Regions from separate parts of the Peribacillus sp. NPDC096448 genome, predicted to be linked through region 1. Evidence: riboswitches for the same ligand, from Rfam matches in the RefSeq annotation. Region 1 holds a riboswitch; the other holds the start of a gene.

Region 1 (5,878 bases):
GTGAATTGTTTATTCGCCACACCTGGACTAACGGCAAGTTCGAATACCGACTCCATTTTTTGCTGAACAATTGGCTCAATGGATTGCTGAACGGTTTGACCCTTGACTCTTGACAGTGCTTCCATTGCCATTTCAAAGGAAGCTGGCTTCTTTTCTGGTGCTTTTGTAAGTAATCCAACTCCTACAGCGGACTCGGTTAAGTCTTCTTGATCTAATGCCCACGGTTCCGCTTCCTTTTGCAGTCGCTGATGAGGCTTCAATGTTTGCTTTTCCGAATTCAACGTATATTTTCTTTGATAGCCTCTCGGTGTGATGATTTTGTCGTCATATAAAAAGGTGGATGAATTACCGATGATGACGGTGGTCAACATTCCAATATCGTGATTCAACATATCCTTTAAATTGGTAATGACAATATCCTGCCTATCGCGATAAGCACTTTTCACCAACCCGACAGGAGTATCCGGCGAGCGGTAGCGAAGAAGAATTTTCTGTGTTTCAACAATTTGCCGGGTCCGCCTGCCGCTGCGCGGATTATACAGCGCAATGACAAAGTCTGCCATGGCAGCTGCTTCAACCCTTTTCGCGATCAGTTCCCAAGGAGTTAAATGATCACTGAGGCTGATCGTACACGAATCGTGCATGACTGGAGCCCCTAGTAAAGACGCACATGAGTTGATTGCAGAAATGCCAGGAATGACTTCAATGCCCACTCCAGTTTCTTCTTTCCAGCCTTTTTCAATCAATACTTCATAAACTAACCCTGCCATTCCGTAAACTCCGGCATCCCCACTGGAAATCACCGCCACTTTCTTTCCCAACTCCGCTTGTTTCACTGCTTCCTGTGCACGTGAGACCTCTTCGGTCATCCCCGTACTAATGATCGTTTGATCTGTAAGCAGTCCCTGAATGAGTTCAACATAAGTTTTATAACCAATGATGTAGTCACTTTCCTGAAGGGCTTCGACGGCACGTTTGGTAATTTGTTCAAAATTCCCTGGTCCAAAGCCCACGACGAATAATTTACCGTTTGTACTCATTAAGACATCTCCTTTTACGCTTTGTTCTTTGAAATACCCGTATGAGCTGGAAAATCTGGATTAGGGGTCATATCCCCGTCATTGAATTGGTAGATCATCTGTGGAACAAACCCACCATCATCGATATTATTGACGATCTGCCGGCCGAAATCGGGCGTTTCCACTCGATACCAGTTTCCTTGGGGATAGGCAATCACTACGCAGGCATCCTTACATCTTCCGTTACAGCGTGTCCTGGTTGTATGGATTTTCAGATCCAGTCCTTTTGAAGTAATTTCATCGCGAATCGCTTGGGTTACTTCTTCCCCGCCCTTTTTCATGCAGCTGCTCCCATTACAAATCAGCAGATGCGTATTTGTACCCGTCAAGTTCCAAGTAGTCATCTTCTTCCTCCTGAGTTCAGGGAAAAGGCAAAATAAAAAACCTTAACATTAAGAGTCAAGGTTTAAAAAACTATATGAATGAGGAGCTAAAGGCAAGTATGCCAAATCCCCCCAAAATCGTCATAGTCCTTCTACCTTTCCCTCCGAAAAGTATCATGCAATTTTAAAAGCAGGTTTCCTGGCTTACGCTTCATTTTACTTTGTCCCTTCCCGGCATCATGCCAGTGGCTATCGACAATTTCATCAGCGTTTACAGTAGCGGGGGCTGCATCGGATTTTCACCGATTTCCCTATTATCCCTTGCTTATTCACACAAGGGCACTTTTAAAATGAAATATTTGGTTTTATTACACATTTCTAACTAACATAATCTATCATATAACAACTTTATCAAAATTCAATAGTTTATTCCGACTGTTTAGAAAAGTTTAATAGTGTAAAACCAGTTACAATCCTTACCTCGCAACAAACTTCGGCCCGAAAAAAAAGATAGTGTAGCTGGAATTATTTCTTTATGGTACACTATACGAGAATTTTCAAATAATTACATAAGTTTCATGGTGTTGAATTTTTCGGAATTCAGCTTAAAAGGGAAGCCGGTGAAAATCCGGAGCGGTCCCGCCACTGTAAAGGGAAGTTCCATTACTTTAACTTAAATCCACTGTCAAATAAGATGGGAAGGATGTAATGGGATGATGAACCAAAGCCAGGAGACCTGCCATGAAGCGTGAAACTGTTTCAGCCTACGAGGATGGGCGTGCGGATCAGGCAGAATGGCCCATGGTTGGTTCATGCTGCAAAATTCCTGTTCATTACGCACTTCTTTCCTTTGGGAGAAGTGCTTTTTATTTTGGGCGCCGCTTTTCTTCTCAAGATTGATCAGAAAAATTATAAGTGTTGAAAGGAGAAAGAATGAAAAGGACCAATTGGAAAACTATTTATTTTGTCATTTTACTGCTTTTTGTTCCAAAACGGGCATCGGCCATGCATATAATGGAGGGCTTTTTACCCATAGAATGGGCTATATTCTGGTGGGGTTTGACGCTTCCATTTTTAATCTTGGGTTACCGGTCCATTAGGTCCAAAGTAAGGGAAAACCCAGAAACAAAAATGATACTTGGCCTATCGGGCGCATTTGTATTTATATTATCGGCGCTAAAGATTCCTTCCGTTACAGGAAGTTCTTCGCACCCTACCGGAGTTGGTTTGGGTTCCATATTATTCGGACCATTGGCCATGAGTGTCGTTGGCTCCATCGTTCTGTTATTTCAAGCTGTTTTACTGGCTCACGGAGGATTGACGACATTAGGCGCCAATGCATTTTCCATGGCCGTTTGCGGACCGTTCATTGCATACTTTGTCTTCAAGGGCGCAACTAAATTGGGGTGGTCTTTTTCACTTGCCGTATTTTTGGCAGCTGCTTTTGGGGATTTGGGAACCTATGTGGTAACTTCCGTTCAACTTGCTCTTGCTTTTCCTTCCGAGGTAGGAGGATTCATGGCCTCTTTCAGTAAATTTGCAGGGATTTTTGCCCTGACCCAAATTCCCTTGGCAATCAGTGAGGGGTTATTGACAGTCGTCGTGATGAATTTCTTGAAAAAATACAATCTAGGCGAATTGAAATTGCTGCGAGTTTTATCTAAGGAGGCCCGTTAACATGAAAAAAAGTTTACTGCTGCTTTTCCTGGTCGTCATTCTTGCCACCATACCGTTAATCACCCAACAAGGAACGGAATTTGGCGGTGCAGACGGCGAAGCTGAAGAGGCCATCACTAAAATCCAGCCGGAATACAAGCCATGGTTCAACAGTATTTGGGAGCCGCCGGGTTCAGAAACCGAGAGCTTATTATTTGCGCTGCAAGCTGCAATCGGAGCTGGTTTCATTGGGTATTTCATAGGTGTAACGAGACAAAGGAATAAGCAAACCAAACAAGAAATCCCCGAAAAATCGAAGCATGTTACTCATTGATAAATATGCCTATTTCAATGGGCTAAAGGATGTACATCCGTTGGAAAAGATGGTTTTTGCACTCTCCCTTTTGCTATTTACATTAACGGTAAGGGATATGGCCGTTTCGCTCATCACTTTTACGGTGATGAGCGCTTTAATCATTTTTGCGGCAAAAATCCCGCTTTCTTATTATTTTAAATTACTTCTATTACCGGGATTTTTTATACTATCAGGAACAATTACCATCCTTTTTTCTTTTACAAGTAAATTTACTTCGATTTCGGATTTATGGTGGTCCTGGAAGTTCGGGAACTGGCAAATATTCATCAGCGTTGACAGCGTCAGTACGGTGGCCAATTTGATCACTGTCGTATTCGGCAGTATCAGCTGTTTATATTTCCTTACCTTAACTACACCCATTACAGTCATCCTATCCGTGCTGCGAAAACTTAAAGTGCCTTCCTTATTGGTCGATTTAATAGAATTGACCTATCGCTTCATCTTTATTTTTTTAGATACAGCTTTGGCCATTCACCAATCACAAGCTTCACGGCTGGGATATGGTTCGTTAAGGAAAGGCATTCGATCTCTCGGATTACTAATCTCATCATTATTTTTAGGAGTATTGCAGCGCTCTAGACAGTTGACGATGGCCATGAACGCGAGAGGCTATCAGGAGAACCTTTCTTATATCGAGGATACTTACGCCTATTCCTCACGCAATTGGCTGATCACGATTGTAATACTAGGAAGCTTAATCTTTATTAATGGATATTTGTAAATTGGAGGCAACCCAACAATGGACGAGCATATTTTTCATATAGAAGGCCTCACCCATCAGTTCACAGATGGAACCTTCGCTTTAAAAGAACTTTCGCTATCGGTACAACACGGTAAAAAAATTGCATTATTAGGTAATAATGGTGCTGGCAAATCAACTTTATTCCTTCATTTAAATGGTCTATTACAACCTACTGCGGGAAAGATCAGGTTTAAGGGCAAGAAAATGAAATATGACCGTAACGCATTATTATCATTAAGAAAGCAAGTCGGTATCGTTTTTCAAGATCCCGACTCTCAGCTTTTTTCCGCTAATGTACAACAGGATATATCGTTTGGACCAATGAATTTAGGATGGGATAAAAGTGCAGTCCAGGAGAAAGTAAATTGGGCAATGGCTGAAACGGAAGTAACGGAACTGAAAGACAGACCTACCCATTTTTTGAGCCTTGGGCAAAAAAAACGTGTTGCCATTGCAGGGGTACTTGCCATGGAACCCGATGTCTGGCTCCTGGACGAGCCTACCGCTGGATTGGATCCTTATTTCTCCAGACAAATCATGAATCTGCTGGACAGTATCCACCACCCTGACAAAACGATAATCCTATCAACTCATGATGTTAATTTAGCTTACCAATGGGCTGATGAAGTCGTGGTCATGAACGATGGTAAGGTCATATACCAAGGGGACCCTGTTTCCGTTTTCCATGATGAAGACGTTTTGCTGCAGGCACATCTGGAGAAACCGTGGGTTTTTGAAATGTTTCAAGCCCTTCTTCAATCAAGGAATCTTGCAGAAAGGGACCTTTTCCCAAGAACGAAGGAAGAATTGCTTCAAAAATTGGAGACAGAAAGGATTTATTAATAAAGTATCCCCTAGCTTCTGTTTCATCTTTCCAAAAGCTAGGGGATCACCGATATATCTTTAAAATAGCTGGCGAAAATCCTTGTTCCTAAAAAACAAAAATCCCAGTATTACTTTTCTTCCTCTGATCTTTCTTTTGCAATCTCTATATCTCTTCCGTTTACATCATCAATGACTGCCTTTATCTCGCCCTCCGCATAAGTATCCGAGACTTGTTCGTGGGTTCTAGCCAGTCCAGAAGATAAAGGATCTTCCCGTTTATAATCGCTGACATCATATATTCTCCCCGCAACTTCTGAAGATTCATTTTTTGATTGCTTGCTATCCATTGTTTTCACTCCTAGTTTTTATTTTATCATTGCAGTATTAAAGACAAAGGTATTTTGTGTAAAAAACGAAGCAATATTCAGCAATGATAAAAAAAGGAGGAAAAAGCAAAAAAAGCTTACAAGTAAAATCCCCTTTCAAGGACTTTACATGTAAGCTTAATGAGAGCTTAGCCCTCCTTCTTCCCATCCACATTATCGGATGGGTCCCCCCAACATTCCACATTCTTCAAACCTTTAATATTGTTCACATGGAAAACAGGATTTTTCCCACTTTTCTTTTGCTTTTGATAATCCGCCAGTGCAGCAAATGCAATTTTCCCTAGTAATGCAATGGCGATCAGGTTGATAATGGCCATAAGGGCCATAAGCAAGTCAGCCAGTCCCCAAACAAAATCCAGTGAGGCAAGCGAACCGAATATCACCATTCCTACGACTGCGACGCGATAGATGTTTAACCAAACCTTATTTTCATTGATGAAGCCAATGTTCGACTCTCCATAATAATAGTTGCCCACAATGGAGCTAAAGGC
Region 2 (5,878 bases), on a different contig from region 1:
AGCCAATTCCATTGCTGCTGCAACGTCTTGCTCCGTGCAAGTCGGTGATTTGAACAATAAAGAATCGGAAATGATGGCAGACAGCATAAGACCTGCGATTGCTTTAGGAACTTCAATGCCGTTTTCTTTATAAATTTTATTTAAAATGGTTGCCGTACAGCCAACTGGTTCCGCACGGTAATATAAAGGATCGCTTGTTTCAAAGTTAGCGATACGGTGATGGTCGATAACTTCCAGCACACGGACTTGGTCAATATCTTCAGCACTTTGCTGGCGTTCGTTATGATCGACCAGGATTACGCCGTCAGCTTCCCCTGCAACTTTTTCCACAAGACGGGGAGCGTCGAATTTGAATTGGTCCAATGCATATTGAGTTTCACCATTCACTTCACCCAGACGAACTGGTTCAGCGTTGATACCTAACTGCTTTTTCAGATCCGCATAAGCGATTGCCGAACAGATTGTGTCTGTATCCGGGTTTTTATGTCCAAAAACTAATACTTTTTCCAAGATTTTATCCCCTTTTTCATAAATATTTTTCCGCGAATCCCCTCACCGCAATAAGGGAGAGCCACCTTTACTAGACACTTTATTTTAACACAAAATCCCGTAAAATCAGCGCTTGAATTATCCTTTCCCCAATAAAATCTTTCATTCCTTGACTCTCTGCCATCACTTTGTCAATAGATAAGGGTTGGTTTTTTTCAAATATATTAGTTGAATTATCATCGTATATGGCTTACGATAATATAAGCAGAAATACTAGATATTGATTACATAAACAATACCAATAACTATATATAGAATTTATTATAATCCAAGGTGCCAGTGATGGCTGAAAAGGGAATCCGGTGCAAACCCGGAACTGTCCCCGCAACTGTAAATGTGACGAAATGAGAAAACCACTGTATAGCTCTTTATACGGGAAGGACTCAAAGTAGGATGATCATGAGTCAGGAGACCTGCCTTGAATTTTTCACGTTTCTTATTCTTCGGGGATTGAGATGATGAAACGATAGTATAACGGCCATTTTTTCATGGCTCTTTTATTCTATCGTTTGATCCGCCTCAATTCTTTGGGCGGTTTTTTTTTATTTTAGCGGAAGTTACCAAGGAGGATTATTAATGACTCAAACATATAACTCTACCATAAGTGAAAATGACACAGAAACGAAATCCATCCAGCTTGAGACGTTATCGAAGGAATTCGAAGGCCGTCTCGATATGGAAAAGTTCAAAAAGCGTTTTACAAAATGGCTTGATCGCAAAAGTGACTCAACCGAAGAACAGGCATCAAAAAAACTGATTCAGCTCGCTCTTGAAGGTGTGGATATCGATGCTCCGGATTGGACGTTCGTTGCTGCAGCAGAACTGTTGAATACAATGTATAGGGATGCACAAGCCAATCGAGGTTATGAAGGCAAGAGTTATGGCCCATTCTATGAGCTGATCACGGAACTTTCCCAGCTTTCGGAAGGTCAGCGTTATCCCATTTATAAACCAGAACTGCTATCTTCATATACGAAAGCGGAAATTGAGGAATTGGGTTCGGTGATCGACCCGGAAAAAGATAAATTATTCTCTTACATAGGCATCTACTTATTGAACGACCGCTATCTAGCCCGCCCAAAAAAGGACAAGGTCTACGAACTTCCACAAGAACGTTTCATGATCATCGCAATGGAAATCATGCGAATGGAAAAAACGGAGCATCGCCTGCAACTTATAAAAGAAGCATACTGGGCCATGTCCAACCTTTATATGACCGTTGCGACTCCTACACTCTCCAATGCAGGTAAAACACATGGGCAGTTAAGCTCTTGCTTTATCGACGCAATTGAAGATTCCATTGACGGAATTTACCTATCAAACTACGATGCGGCAAAAGTATCTAAATTCGGCGGCGGTGTCGGCCTTTACGTTGGTAAGGTCCGCTCACTTGGTTCTGATATCCGGGGTTTCTCTGGAAACAGTTCCGGTACGACGCCCTGGATTCGACTATTCAACCAGACAGCTGTAAGTGTCGATCAATTGGGTCAACGTAAAGGTGCCATCGCGATTTACTTGGATGCCTGGCATAAAGATATCATGAGCTTCCTCGATTTGAAGACACAAAACGGGGATGACAGATTAAAAGCCCATGACATTTTTACAGGTGTTTGCATTCCCGATTTATTCATGGAGGCTGTACGCGACAGAAAAGAATGGTATCTTTTCGATCCGCATACCGTTAAGCAAACCCTTGGATTTTCACTTGAAGATCTTTATGACGAGAAGAAAGGCGAAGGAAGCTTCAGGAATCATTATGCACTTGCAGTCGAGGCCGCAGAAAATGGCACACTTCCAAACTATAGCTTTGAAAAAATCAATGCGATGGACATCATGAAAAGCATCATGATTTCTCAATTAGAAGAAGGCGTACCGTATATGTTCTACCGCGATGAGGTGAATAGGAAGAATCCGAATAAACATAAAGGTATGATTTATTGTTCTAACCTTTGCACGGAGATTGCCCAAAACCTAAGCCCTTCGACGATCACGGATGAATATGAAACAGAAGATGGAGATGTTGTTGTCGTTCGTAAAAGCGGCGATTTCGTTGTCTGCAATCTTTCATCCATTAACTTGCCCCGAGCGGTGGGCAGCGATGTTTTGGAAAGATTGATTCCCATTCAGATCCGTATGCTGGACAATGTCATTGATGTGAATAATCTTCCTGTCAAACAAGCATCCATCTCGAACAAGCGTTACCGGGCAATTGGTTTAGGAACGTTTGGATGGCATCATTTACTTGCCACAGAGAATATTTATTGGGAATCCGATGAGGCTGTTCACTATGCAGATGCTTTATACGAAAAGATCGCTTACTTAACAATCAAGGCATCCAACGAATTGGCCAAGGAAAAAGGATCTTACCCATATTTTGAAGGTTCAGATTGGCATACAGGGGACTATTTCGAACTGCGTGACTATACAGATCAAAAATGGCTGGATTTAAAAGCAGACGTGCAGGAGCACGGGACCCGTAATGGATATTTAATGGCGATTGCCCCCAATTCATCGACAGCCAAAATCGGTAATTCAACGGATGGAATCGATCCTTTGTATGAAATTGAATTTTACGAAGAAAAGAAAAACTTCAAATTCAAGGTGACCGCACCAGGCTTGACGCCAAATACGTATGAATATTATAAAAAGACGCGATTCAATTTGGACCAACTGGAAAGCATCAGGCAAAATGCGGCCCGCCAACGCCATATTGACCAAGCAATCAGCTTTAATCTGTATGTACACAATACAATCAAAGCGAAGGTTCTCTTGGATATCCATTTAACGGCATGGGAAAGCGGGTTGAAATCGACGTATTATGTTCGTTCGACTTCTTCCGAATATGACAATGCCTGCGAAAGCTGTTCAAGTTAACGACAATCATGACCCAGTAATCTATTCTTAAAGGAGTTTTCACGAATGACCAATCATATCAAAAAAATTCGGATGCTCGAACCGACGCATCCAACCAAGGCAACCGGTGTTTTCAAAGGAGAAGCTTCAGGCTTCCTCCTTTGGAACGATATTCAGTATGAAAAATTCTATGATACCTATACACAGCTCATCAATAACTTTTGGAAGCCTTCGAGCGTGAACATGATTCAGGATAAAAAGCAGTGGGGCGAATTGGATGAAGATATCCAGGATGCTTTTCTCGATATCCTTACGATGATTGCTGGAATGGACAGTCTTCAAACGCCCACTTTAGTAGAAATTCTTCGGTACATCAAAGATCCGGCGGCAAAAGCTATCCTGGCCAACATGGCTCAGCAGGAATCGATCCATAATGAGTCTTATTCCTATATCCTTGCTTCCTTGATTCCGGTAGGTAAGCAAAAACAGCTTTTCGACCGCATCAAAGAACATCCTGAAGTGATTAAGCGTAACCAACCGATCGTTGATGCTTATCAAACGTTCGTGGACGATCCCAGCCCTCAGCATTTATTCGAGGCACTGATCCATTCAACGAACCTTGAAGGGATTTATTTCTATCTGGCTTTCGCCTTTTATTATAATTTAGGACGCCAAAATCTAATGACCGGTTCCGCTACGATGATATCCTATATTCATCGCGATGAAATGGTCCATTTCGATTTCATTGGTATGCTCATTCAAATCTTGATGTATGAATATCCTGAGTTAAATAATGAAGATAACACGAAGTTCATCTATACAACGATTGAAAAAGCAGTCGATCTCGAAAAAGAATGGTCTGAATATATGCTCGAAGATATCCAAACGAAAGCCGATCTCGATTTGGAAGAATTCAATGAGTACATTGAATATATCGCCAATAAACGGTTACGTATGCTGGGCCTTGATAATTTGTATAAAGAGTATGGCGAAAACCCGATGCCATGGATCAAAACATTCGATGATGAATCCATCGGTCTTACCAAAACCGATTTCTTCGAACAGAAGTCCAGGACATACAGTCAAGTAAATGCCAGCAATGGGTTCGATGAGCTGTAAAGTTGCCATTGTCTATCATTCTGCCGGCGGCAATACAAAAGCGCTTGCTGAAGCCCTGGCTTCCCTTTTACCTGCAGCAGGACTATATCGAACGAATGAATTCGATTTATGTACATTGCCGGATTACGATGCATTGATCGTCGGCACCTATACATGGGGCAATGGGGAGCTTCCCGCTAAATCAGCAGCCCTTTATAAAGAACTGGAACAGTTGCCTATTGCTCACCTGAAAACGGGAGTCTTCGGCACTGGTGAAACCAACTATAATCATTTTTGTGGGGCGGTCGATCATTTCCGGGACATGTTATTTGCCAAGAGCCAGTTATTGGTTACATTGAAGATAGAACAGATGTATCAAGAATCAGACCTGCCCAGACTTCAAAAGTTCGCCTCGCTATTCCAGAACTGACTGAAAGGGGATATGCGTTTTCGCATATCCCCTTTCAGTACTTTTAATAAAAATTGGCTCCCTCTATCATGGCAGCGGTAAGCATGAAGTATAATGGAAGAAAAAAGGAGATGATATCCAATGACTGAGAATATAACCCAGTTCCTGCCTATCCTTTTTATGCTAGTGCTTGTCGCATTCGTTATATTCATCGTGTTTTTCCTGTCAGGGCATTTTAATCGTTCTAAAAGGATCGAAGAAAAATTGGACAAAGCATTAAAGGAAATCGCCGAAAAAAAAGAAAAATAAAAAGACTCCAAAATAGGAGTCTTTTTTTATATGCGTTCAATTATTTTTGAACGTTAGCAGCTTGTGGTCCACGAGCGCCTTGCTCGATTTCGAAAGAAACTTCTTGGCCTTCTTCAAGCGTTTTGAAGCCTTCACCTTGGATAGCTGAGAAATGTACGAATACATCGTCTTGGCCTTCAACTTCGATGAAACCGAAACCTTTTTCTGCGTTAAACCATTTTACTTTACCTTGTACCATGATAGTTCCTCCTGTGTTTGGAAAAATCCATTTTATTACTATTTTTGGTTCTGGATAATGTTTCAAGAGGAATCCTATTACAGTAAATCCTTCTTTCAAACTTTTCCGAACAAAAATAATTACTCATATTATATCATGGAAAATCCTAAAAAAACAAGATTATCGCAGTAAATCAACCGACAAATTATCCTAAAATTCTACATATTCCTCTTCTTGCTTTGTCGGAAGCCTTCGTCCAATAAGTAGCGCTCCGCCTCTACCGGACTTTCGAAACATTCCTCAAGATTCGACCCTGAATAAACATTCCAAAGCAGGTCTTCCCTTTCAAGTGTAAGCTCTTGCTTTTCAGGGCCAATCCATGCCCCTTCCAACCTAGCGAACTCGTTTACCTCTTCTTCGAATTCAGCCGGAGGTTCAGATAG

The links. Region 1 has a riboswitch for cobalamin ahead of ACIQ0C_RS16780 ((2Fe-2S) ferredoxin domain-containing protein). Riboswitches for the same ligand answer to the same signal wherever they lie in the genome.
Region 2: another riboswitch for cobalamin. It lies ahead of ACIQ0C_RS17070 (ribonucleoside-diphosphate reductase subunit alpha); the one in region 1 lies ahead of ACIQ0C_RS16780 ((2Fe-2S) ferredoxin domain-containing protein).

What each region holds. Positions count from the first base shown of each region.
Region 1 covers NZ_JBIWEU010000009.1:206,169-212,046, reverse strand. The annotation lists gene cobJ (precorrin-3B C(17)-methyltransferase) at 1-1,040, opposite strand, end outside; gene ACIQ0C_RS16780 ((2Fe-2S) ferredoxin domain-containing protein) at 1,055-1,423, opposite strand; cobalamin riboswitch at 1,575-1,764, opposite strand; cobalamin riboswitch at 1,965-2,160, shown strand; gene ACIQ0C_RS16775 (hypothetical protein) at 2,144-2,302, shown strand; gene ACIQ0C_RS16770 (energy-coupling factor ABC transporter permease) at 2,336-3,079, shown strand; gene ACIQ0C_RS16765 (energy-coupling factor ABC transporter substrate-binding protein) at 3,081-3,392, shown strand; gene cbiQ (cobalt ECF transporter T component CbiQ) at 3,379-4,155, shown strand; gene ACIQ0C_RS16755 (energy-coupling factor ABC transporter ATP-binding protein) at 4,174-5,019, shown strand; gene ACIQ0C_RS16750 (YozQ family protein) at 5,130-5,348, opposite strand; gene ACIQ0C_RS16745 (alanine/glycine:cation symporter family protein) at 5,516-5,878, opposite strand, start outside.
Region 2 covers NZ_JBIWEU010000010.1:657-6,534, forward strand. The annotation lists gene ACIQ0C_RS17065 (manganese-dependent inorganic pyrophosphatase) at 1-510, opposite strand, end outside; cobalamin riboswitch at 804-984, shown strand; gene ACIQ0C_RS17070 (ribonucleoside-diphosphate reductase subunit alpha) at 1,126-3,423, shown strand; gene ACIQ0C_RS17075 (ribonucleotide-diphosphate reductase subunit beta) at 3,469-4,521, shown strand; gene ACIQ0C_RS17080 (flavodoxin domain-containing protein) at 4,511-4,930, shown strand; gene ACIQ0C_RS17085 (hypothetical protein) at 5,051-5,218, shown strand; gene ACIQ0C_RS17090 (cold-shock protein) at 5,259-5,456, opposite strand; gene ACIQ0C_RS17095 (hypothetical protein) at 5,654-5,878, opposite strand, start outside.